DNA from 3 places in the Cryobacterium sp. N21 genome. Region 1 is predicted to be linked to each of the others. Evidence: predicted binding sites of a transcription regulator. Region 1 holds the regulator's gene; each other region holds the start of a gene.
What was found. Region 1 encodes HrcA, which represses chaperone genes, less so after heat shock. Its sites were predicted from a motif close to TTNGCACTCGNNNNNNNCGAGTGCNAA; they were not measured.

Region 1 (3,276 bases):
GCGTCGCCCACAACTTCTCGTCCGCGGGGCTCATCGGGGTGGCGGGGGTGGACTGGTACGGATTCTGCTCAGACATGAGGGCCTCTCGCTGTACGGCCGGTCACTGGCACGGCGGTGCCAGTGACCTCCAGACTAATCGCCCCGCCGCCGGTCGGAGCCAGGAGGCGCTACTTGATCAGGCGCAGCGCGAACGGGTACCGGTAATTCTTTCCGTCCTTGGCCTGTACAAATCCCATGATCGAGAAGATGACCCCGGCCAGCCAGACGATCCAGCCCAGGCCCGCGAGCAGCCCGCCAATGCCGAACGTGACCAGGGCGAGGAGCGTCGACACCACGGTGATCGCGACATAGGCGATCAGCAGGGTGATCTGAAAGTTCAGTGCCTCCTTCGCCTCGGTGTTGGTGAAGCGCCCTCGGTCCTTGAAGACCAGCCAAATGATCAGGGACGGAAGAAAACTCAGGATGCCGCCGAGGTGTGCCAGCGAAGCCCACTGGCGATCGTCGGCCTCCGAGAGCGGGGCCGCCACGACCGGCGTGGAATAGGGACTTGCACCGGGCTGGCTGTTCGGCGGTTGGCCATATTGCGGCTGGCCGACGTTGGGCTCACGGTAGTTGGAATCACCGGGAGGTTGTGCCTGTGGATCGCTCATGATCGTGCCTTTCGCTCAAAGAGGTGGGAGCGTATACCGGTAATTAAACGCTCACTTCGGGGTACTGGCAATGGGTGTACTCAGCCGGAACCCGGCCGGTCGCGATAGGATTGGCAGTCAGTGGATGCGAGTGCCAACGGCGTGCCGGCAAACCTGCGTTCCAGGGTGCCCAGGGCGCGCGAGGCGAGCGGCATCCGTTGGGCCGAAGCTCTACCTCAAGAATCAGGAAGGCGGGTGCAATGGTTTCCGACCGTGGCCTCGATGTTCTGCGCGTGATCGTGCAGGACTACGTTGCCTCCCGTGAACCCGTCGGCTCCAAATCCATCGTGGACCGGCACTCCTTCGGCGTCTCCGCCGCCACCATTCGCAACGATATGGCCCTGCTCGAAGAAGAAGAGCTCATCGCGGCACCGCACACTTCCTCCGGTCGTATACCCACCGACAAGGGGTACCGCGTTTTCGTCGACCACCTCGCTGATCTGCGTCCACTCACCCCGGCACAGCGTCAGGCCATCGAAACGTTCCTCGGCCACTCCGCCGACCTCGACGAGGTGCTCGTGCGCAGTGTGCGGCTGCTCTCGCAGCTGACCCACCAGGTTGCGCTCGTGCAATACCCCTCTCTGTCGCGCGCCAAGGTTCGCCACATCGAGTTCGTACCGCTGACCGAAACCCGCATCCTGTCGGTACTGATCACCGATTCCGGTGGCGTCGAACAGCGCGTGATCGATCTGCCGCGCGCGCTCGACGAGCAGACACTCGGCGAGGTGCGTGCCCGTCTCAATGTTGCCGTGGTCGGGCTCGGCATGGCCGAGGCATCCGCTGCCCTCGCCGCCAGCGTCTGGCCGGGGTCACCAGCGTTGCAGCCGATCGTCGACCTCATCACGAGCACCCTCGCCGACCAAGTCGGTTCCAACCGGCAGGACAAGCTCGTCATGGCTGGTGCGGCCAACCTCGTTCGCACCGAAGAGGACTTCTCGGGCAGCATCTACCCGGTGCTCGAGGCCATCGAAGAGCAGGTGGTGCTGTTGCGCCTGTTCGGCGAGATGGAGACCGACCAGCACGGCGTATCGGTGAGTATCGGCCGCGAGAACGCGGCCTTCGGGCTACCGGAGGCGAGCGTGCTGACCAGCGGCTATACGGCCAACGGCAACCTGGCCCGTCTGGGCGTGCTCGGGCCGACTCGCATGGACTATTCCAACAACATGGCGGCGGTGCGCGCCGTCGCACGTTACCTGTCTCGCCTGCTCGGCGAGACCTAGAGCTTGGGCCGCCCGGCGGCCTCTTCATCATTTCGAACAACCATCACAACTCAAGGAGAGCCACCTTTGGCTGACCACTACGAAGCGCTGGGCGTTGACCGCGACGCGACCACCGATCAAATCAAGAAGGCGTACCGTCGCCTGGCCCGCGAACTGCACCCCGACGTGAACCCCGGCGCCGAGGCGTCGGAACGGTTCAAGAGCATCACGCACGCCTACGACGTGCTGAGTGACGCGAAACAGCGCCAGAAGTACGACCAGGGCGGCGGCCAGAACGGCGGCTTCGACGGGCAGAACTTCGGCAACTTCGGTGACATCTTTGAGACCTTCTTCGGTGGGGGAGGCGGCAGCAGCCGCGGCCCGCGCTCCCGCCGCGAACGCGGCCAGGATGCACTCATTCGGGTCGAGCTCGACCTCGACGAGGTCATCTTCGGCACGCACCGCGACCTCGAGGTCGACACCGCGATCGTCTGCGACACCTGCAAGGGCTCGTGCTGCGCGCCCGGCACGTCACCGATCACCTGTGATATCTGCCACGGCACCGGGAGCATCCAGCGCGCAGTGCGCTCCCTGCTCGGTAACGTCATGACGTCGAGCCCGTGCGGATCCTGCCGCGGCTACGGCACCATCATCGCCACGCCGTGCATGACCTGTTCCGGCCAGGGCCGCGTGCGCGCCCGCCGCACGGTTCCGGTCGACATCCCGGCCGGCGTTGACACCGGCCTGCGCCTGCAGATGCCCGGGAGCGGTGAGGCCGGCCCGGCGGCCGGCCCGAACGGCGACCTCTACCTCGAGATGAAGGTGCGCCACCACGACGTGTTCAGCCGTGATGGCGACGACCTGATGTGCTCGCTCGACGTGCCAATGACCAGTGCCATTCTCGGCACGAGCGTCACCGTGAAGGCCCTCGACGGTGACATCGAGGTGGAGATTCGCCCCGGTTCGCAAAGCTCAGAGGTACTCACTATCAAGGACCGCGGCATCACCAAGCTGCGCGGCAGCGGTCGTGGCGACCTCAAGATCGGCATCCACGTACTCACGCCGACCAAGCTCGACCACAAGGAACGCGACCTGATCGAACAGTTCGCCGCCCGGTATTCAGCCCCCGCACCCACCCTGAGCCAGTACCAGCAGGGTTTGTTCGCCAAGCTGCGCGACCGGTTCCTCGGCTAACGTGGCACATTTCTACCTGCAGGAAACGCTCCGGGCGGCGCAGTGTCGCCCGGGGCAGGTCGTTTCTGTCGACGGCGCCGAAGCACGGCACGCGGTCACGGTCAGCCGGGTTCGTCCAGGGGACCGGCTCCGCCTGGGTAATGGGGCCGGGTTGTTGCTCGAGGGAACGGTGCTGACGGCCGACGCCGCGGTGT
Region 2 (3,276 bases), on a different contig from region 1:
ACTTCAGTACTATCTGGTTTTGGTCAAACATTTTGTTCGGGCAATACCCGCCCGGATCAAGAACGCTCGCCCAAGGTAACTTGCACCAGTAGGTAACTTGCAACAGAAGACTTGCTCTCGGGGATTTGCTGCTCGTTCAGAATGAACGCAGTCTCTGCGGCAGGGCCCGGAACAGCCAATGGGCCGTGCCGTCGAAATTGAGCAAGGAGTAACACATGGCGAACGGAACCGTTAAATGGTTCAACGCTGAAAAGGGTTTCGGCTTCATCACTGTCGATGGGGGAGGGCAGGACGTCTTCGTTCACTACTCCGCCATTGACATGAGCGGGTACAAGGTGCTCGAAGAAGGCCAGCAGGTCGTCTTTGAGGTCGGTGCCGGAGCGAAAGGCCCCCAGGCTGAATCGGTTCGACCGGCCTGACCCACCCCCTAAACGGGGTCTGTCCCCCACCTAACGCCGCCCGCTGCAACGGGCGGCGTTAGTGTTTACCGGTGACCAAGAAAAAGACAGCCCGCACAATTCGACCGCTGAAGACCGCGGGTCTGCTCGCTCTGATCGTTCCAGCATTGCTGCTGAGCGGATGCACCGGCAGTAGCGCGACGCTGACCAAAACGCAGACGGCCGAAGCGTGGACGTCGAACTATGTCGCCCCCGCCGCTACGGAAATCGCCCCGCTCAGCGGCCTGACCGTTGCGGTCGGGTCGTCGGCACGTCCCTCCCTCGCGGCCAAGATCGACAACCACGTGGCCGCTCGCCCGCAGGTCGCGATCGACCGTACCGACCTGGTGTTCGAAGAGCTGGTCGAGGGTGGTATCACCCGATACGTCGCCGTGTGGCAGTCCAGCATTCCCGACCAGGTCGGCCCGGTGCGCTCGATCCGTCCGATGGATCCCGACATCATTGCGCCGTTCGGCGGCCTCGTAGCGTTTTCGGGCGGGCAGCAACGATTCGTCGACGCGATGAACGCGACCGGTCAAATCAGTGCCATCTTCGACTACGACACGACCGGGCTATTTTCTCGTTCCAAGGCTACAGCGGCCCCGCACAACGTTATCCTCGCGGCCTCCGAATTCGTCAACCGAAACGCGACCGTCGCACCGCCCACCCAGCAGTACGGCTATGCGCCCGCGCTCGCCGGGGCATCCGCCGTCGTGGACGGCACCCCGATCTCGGTGATCAACACCCGATTCTCCAACTCCAGTGCCCGCAGCTGGACCTGGAACGCCGAAGCCGCCGCATACCTGCGCGCGCAGGACGGCGCGCCCGATCTGACTCCGGAAGGCGCGCAACTGAAGGCAACGAACGTCGTCGTGGTGCGGGTGAATGTGACCGTCGACCAGAGCATCCCCAAGACCGAGCTGATCGCGTCGGGGGAAGCGTCGATCTCCAGCGGCGGAAAGACCATCGCGGCCACCTGGAGCAAGGACTCCCAGAGCATGCCGATCCGCCTCGTCGATGCCAATGGAGTGACAATTCGGCTGGCACCGGGCAATACCTGGTTTCAGCTCGTACCCAACGGCACCGGCTCGGTCGACCTCGTTCCCTGAGGGTCTGCAGATAGCCCGGCGTCGCCCCCGATGCTCGCTTGCACTCTCGACCCCAGAGTGCCAGAATCGTTTTAGCACTCTCGTCATCTGAGTGCTAACCCCATCATCGTTTGGAACGTCCGGGAGGGACGAGTTACACATATGGCAAAAATCATTGCATTCAATGAAGAGGCCCGTCGTGGGCTTGAGCGCGGCCTGAACATTCTGGCCGACACCGTCAAGGTCACCCTCGGCCCGCGCGGACGCAACGTCGTTCTGGAGAAGAAGTGGGGCGCCCCCACGATCACCAACGACGGCGTGTCAATCGCCAAGGAGATCGAGCTCGACGACCCGTACGAGAAGATCGGTGCGGAGCTCGTCAAAGAGGTCGCCAAGAAGACGGATGACGTAGCCGGCGACGGCACGACCACCGCAACCGTTCTCGCCCAGGCCCTGGTTCGCGAAGGCCTGCGCAACGTCGCTGCCGGCGCCGACCCGATCAGCCTGAAGCGCGGCATCGAGAAGGCTACGGCCGCTGTCATCGCCGAGCTCGTCGCCAGCGCCAAGGAAATCGAAACCAAGGAAGAGATCGCCGCAACCGCGTCCATCTCCGCCGGAGACACCGAGATCGGCGCGATCATCGCCGAGGCCATCGACAAGGTCGGCAAGGAAGGTGTTGTCACCGTCGAGGAGTCGAACACCTTCGGCACCGAGCTCGAGCTCACCGAGGGCATGCGCTTCGACAAGGGCTTCCTGTCGGCGTACTTCGTCACCGACCCCGACCGTCAGGAAGCGGTCTTCGAAGACCCCTACATCCTGATCGTCAACTCCAAGGTCTCCAACATCAAGGACCTGCTCCCCATCGTGGACAAGGTCATCCAGACTGGCAAGCAGCTCCTCATCATTGCGGAAGACGTCGATGGGGAGGCACTGGCCACGCTCGTTGTGAACAAGATCCGTGGCATCTTCAAGTCCGTCGCCGTCAAGGCTCCGGGCTTCGGCGACCGTCGCAAGGCTCAGCTGCAGGACATCGCCATCCTCACCGGTGGACAGGTCATCTCGGAAGAGGTCGGCCTCAAGCTTGAGAACGTCACCCTCGACCTGCTTGGTAGCGCCCGCAAGGTCGTCATCACCAAGGACGAGACCACGATCGTTGAGGGTGCCGGCGACGTCGAAGCCATCGCCGGTCGCGTCTCGCAGATCCGTGCCGAGATCGAGAACACCGACAGCGACTACGACCGCGAGAAGCTCCAGGAGCGCCTCGCCAAGCTTGCTGGCGGCGTTGCTGTCATCAAGGCTGGAGCCGCAACGGAGGTTGAGCTCAAGGAGCGCAAGCACCGCATCGAAGATGCAGTGCGTAACGCCAAGGCTGCCGTCGAAGAGGGTATCGTTGCCGGTGGTGGCGTTGCACTGATTCAGGCCGGCAAGACCGCATTCGAGGGCAAGGCAATCCTTGACCTCGTTGGTGACGAGGCGACCGGCGCGAACATCGTGCGCGTTGCCATCGACGCCCCGCTCAAGCAGATCGCACTCAACGCCGGCATGGAGCCGGGCGTTGTCGCCGACAAGGTGCGCAACCTGCCCGTCGGATGGGGCCTCAACGCCGCCACCGGCGAGTACGTCGACATGATCGCTGCCGGAATCAATGACCCGGTGAAAGTCACCCGCTCCGCGCTGCTGAACGCATCGTCGATCGCCGGACTGTTCCTCACCACCGAGGCCGTCGTCGCCGACAAGCCCGAGAAGAATTC
Region 3 (3,276 bases), on a different contig from region 1:
CCTACGGGCAGCCCGCCGCGTATGGCCAGCAGCCGGCCTACGGCCAGAACCCCTACGGCCAGCAGAACCCGCAGGACAAGTACAACGTTCTCTCGATCATCTCGCTCGTCACCTCGATCCTTCTCATCTCGGTGGTCGGCATCATCACCGGCCACATCGCCCTGAGCCAGATCAAGAAGACCGGCGAAAAGGGACACGGGCTCGCCCTCTGGGGAACCATCCTCGGCTACGTCGGCCTTCTCGGCGGTGCTATCTTCGCCGCTTTCACGATCATTTTGCTACTCGCGGCGGCCTCCACCGGCACGAGCTACAACTACTAGCCACGCAGGTGGCCCCTTCGGGGCCACGCGGCACGTTTCGATCGACAGGGGCCACCCCCACAAGCTGACCGTATGCGCGGCCAGAGGACAGCCATGACTACACCCCATCCGCACGACGAGGCTTCGGCGCAGCTGCAATATACGCGCCCTCCCGGGCCACCCGGCAGCCAGTTGGACTGGGCCTCGACGGTCACCGCTCCTACCGAGTTCGTGCCGTACAGCTACACCGAGGCCGAGGTGCAGCGCATCACCGGCCGCCGTCGGCTCGCGGTCTCCTCCGTCGTCTGTGGCCTTCTCGGTCTCGCACTCGGCGTGGTCGGGGTGTTTGGTCTGCCGATCGCTCTCATTGCGATCACTCTCGCGCTGATCGCGCGCACCACCGAGAATCGGGCGCGCACGCTCTGGCGGAGTGGCCTCGTGAGCGGTCTCGTCGGGGTTCTGCTGGCGGCCGGCTGGATCGTCTACATCAGCCAGATCGTGCTGCCGCTGCTGTAATCCGCTACCGCACGCGCTCCACGAGCAGCGCCACGCGATGCCCGGCCGCCCTGGTCAGAATCAACGTTGCGGCTTCAGGCCCCTTGAGCTTCAGCCGGGTGCGCAGTGTCGCCGGATCCACGTCTACGCCACGCTTCTTGATCTCGAGGGTGCCGATACGCCGTTCCAGCAGCGCCAGCCGCAGCTTCTTCTCATCGAAGGGGAGCGTTTCGAGCACCCGAAAAGCGCTCGCGAACGGCGTCGGCGTGAGCGTGTCATTGGTCAGGTAGGCGATGCCCTCACTCAGCATGCGGGCATCCAGCGAGCGGGCCAGATCGCCAATCAGGCGTGCCCGAATCACCGCGCCGTCCGGCTCGTAGAGGTAGTTTCCGAGGCTGCTAGCATCGACGTCTGCACTGTCGTCCGATGCAGTCAGTTCGTGCCTGCCGTCTGCTGTCAGGAGCAGGGCTGACCGACGGATGCCGGGGCGGGCGAGAGCGCCGAACCACAGCCCCATCTCCACCAGCTGGCCGTCCACCGACACCCACTGTGCTTCGGCGTCGACCGGAATCTGGTCGCGGTCGTGGCCGGGCCCGAGCTTCATACCGAGCGGCAGCTTCGTCGCGAGCAGATAGGCGAAGTCAAGCGAGGGGGAGTAATCCTCGGAGCGGGTCAGTCGCGTCGTGTTGCTGTGCCCGCTCGTGCGGCGGGCAGGATCGAGCCAGACCGCGTCGAAATCTTCGAGGTCGACCGTCTCGGCATCGGCCTGCAGCGCCGAGGCGTTCGGAAACGGCGCGAGGTTGAAGCTTGCTACGGTCGCCGTGACCTCGTCGGCATCAACGGCCACGACCGACAGATCCAGCGCGGCGAGGGCCATGGCGTCGCCGCCGATACCGCAGCCGAGGTCGGCGACCCGCGGCGTGCGGCCGAGCGCAGCGCCGAGACCATTGAAACGGCCCGCGTGCAGGGCGGCGACACGCAGCCGGGTGGCCTGTTCCAGGCCGGCCTCTGTGAAGAGCATCCGCTCGGCGAATTCACCGAACTTGAGGACGGCTTTTGCCCGCAGCCGCGATTGGCTGAGCACGGCCGACACGAGTCCGGGCGCGTGCCCGGCCTTGCGCAGATCGCTCACGAGCTTCAGCACGTCGCCGTGGGTGTCGTAAGGCGGCAGGGAGTCCAGCAGCCGCAAACTCGCGGGGGAAAGCAGCTCAACGAGTTCGGTTCGATCCATGCTGCAACGCTACCAAAATGACCCCCATCTGGCACTCACGTTGCGTGAGTGCCAGAACCCCCCTAAACTTCACTTGGCACTCTCGCTGTGAGTCTGCTAACCCAAATCTTAGAAAGAGGTCAACCGTGTCGGTCTCCATCAAGCCGCTCGAGGATCGCATCGTCATCAAGCAGGTCGATGCCGAGCAGACCACCGCATCAGGTCTGGTCATTCCTGACACCGCGAAGGAAAAGCCCCAGGAGGGCGAAGTTGTTGCAGTCGGCCCCGGCCGCATTGACGACAACGGCAACCGCATCCCCCTCGACATCGCCGTCGGCGACAAGGTGATTTACTCCAAGTACGGCGGAACCGAGGTCAAGTTCGGTGGCGATGACCTTCTGGTTCTCTCCGCTCGCGACGTGCTCGCCGTGGTCGTACGCTAACACCAAGCAGTCGGTCGTTCTAGACTGAAAACTCCCGGATAGCCTCGCTATCCGGGAGTTTTCTGCTTTCTTCACCTCTGCCGAGTCAAGGACCCTCATGTCGGATGCCGTAAGCCCAGTCGCGACGACCGGTACCGCCGCCGGCACGCATCGCTCCGGACTCATCTTCGGCGGCCTCTCCTACGCCCTCTGGGGTGTGCTGCCGCTCTACTTTCTGCTGCTCGCACCGTCGGGTGCCTTTGAGATCGTGGCCTGGCGGGTGCTGTTCTCCCTGGTCTTCTGCGTACTGATCATCACGGTGACCCGCACCTGGACGGTTCTCGGGCGGGCCCTCAGGCAGCGGCGCCTGGTATTGACCATGGGCCTGGCCGGGGTCTTCATCTTCATCAACTGGCAGACCTACGTGATTGCCGCGACCACCGGTCACGTGGTCGAAGCGGCCCTCGGCTACTTCATCAACCCGATCGTCACCGTGCTGCTCGGCGTCTTCGTGCTGCGGGAACACCTGCGCCGCTTGCAGTGGGTGGCCATCACCATCAGCTTTCTCGCCGTGGTCGTGCTCGCCGTCGGGTACGGCTCACTGCCGTGGATCTCGCTCATCCTCGCTTTCTCCTTCGGACTCTACGGTCTGATCAAGAAGCGCGTGGGCCCGAGCGTCGATGCCGTCACCGGCCTCACCTTGGAGACCGCCTGGCTCGCACCGGTCGCCGTCATCCAACTGGTCGTGGTCTCCGGCATTTCCGGGCTCACCTTCGGCACGGTGTCGCCCTGGCATACAGCTGGCCTGCTCGCGGCCGGCATCATCACCGCGGTACCACTGCTGCTGTTC

Region 2: groL (chaperonin GroEL) is a predicted target of HrcA. The motif match lies at 1,618-1,644, and genes of this name have one in related genera.
Region 3: groES (co-chaperone GroES) is a predicted target of HrcA. The motif match lies at 2,054-2,080, and genes of this name have one in related genera.

What each region holds. Positions count from the first base shown of each region.
Region 1 is NZ_PJJQ01000036.1:385,021-388,296, forward strand. Features, by position in the region: gene CXY77_RS18445 (DUF4870 domain-containing protein) at 1-76, opposite strand, end outside; gene CXY77_RS18450 (DUF4870 domain-containing protein) at 168-650, opposite strand; gene hrcA (heat-inducible transcriptional repressor HrcA) at 890-1,909, shown strand; gene dnaJ (molecular chaperone DnaJ) at 1,976-3,082, shown strand; gene CXY77_RS18465 (16S rRNA (uracil(1498)-N(3))-methyltransferase) at 3,084-3,276, shown strand, end outside.
Region 2 is NZ_PJJQ01000035.1:194,499-197,774, reverse strand. Features, by position in the region: gene CXY77_RS15290 (cold-shock protein) at 216-419, shown strand; gene CXY77_RS15285 (DUF3048 domain-containing protein) at 491-1,546, shown strand; gene groL (chaperonin GroEL) at 1,688-3,276, shown strand, end outside.
Region 3 is NZ_PJJQ01000033.1:61,144-64,419, forward strand. Features, by position in the region: gene CXY77_RS10610 (DUF4190 domain-containing protein) at 1-320, shown strand, start outside; gene CXY77_RS10615 (hypothetical protein) at 414-815, shown strand; gene CXY77_RS10620 (class I SAM-dependent methyltransferase) at 820-2,025, opposite strand; gene groES (co-chaperone GroES) at 2,151-2,447, shown strand; gene rarD (EamA family transporter RarD) at 2,545-3,276, shown strand, end outside.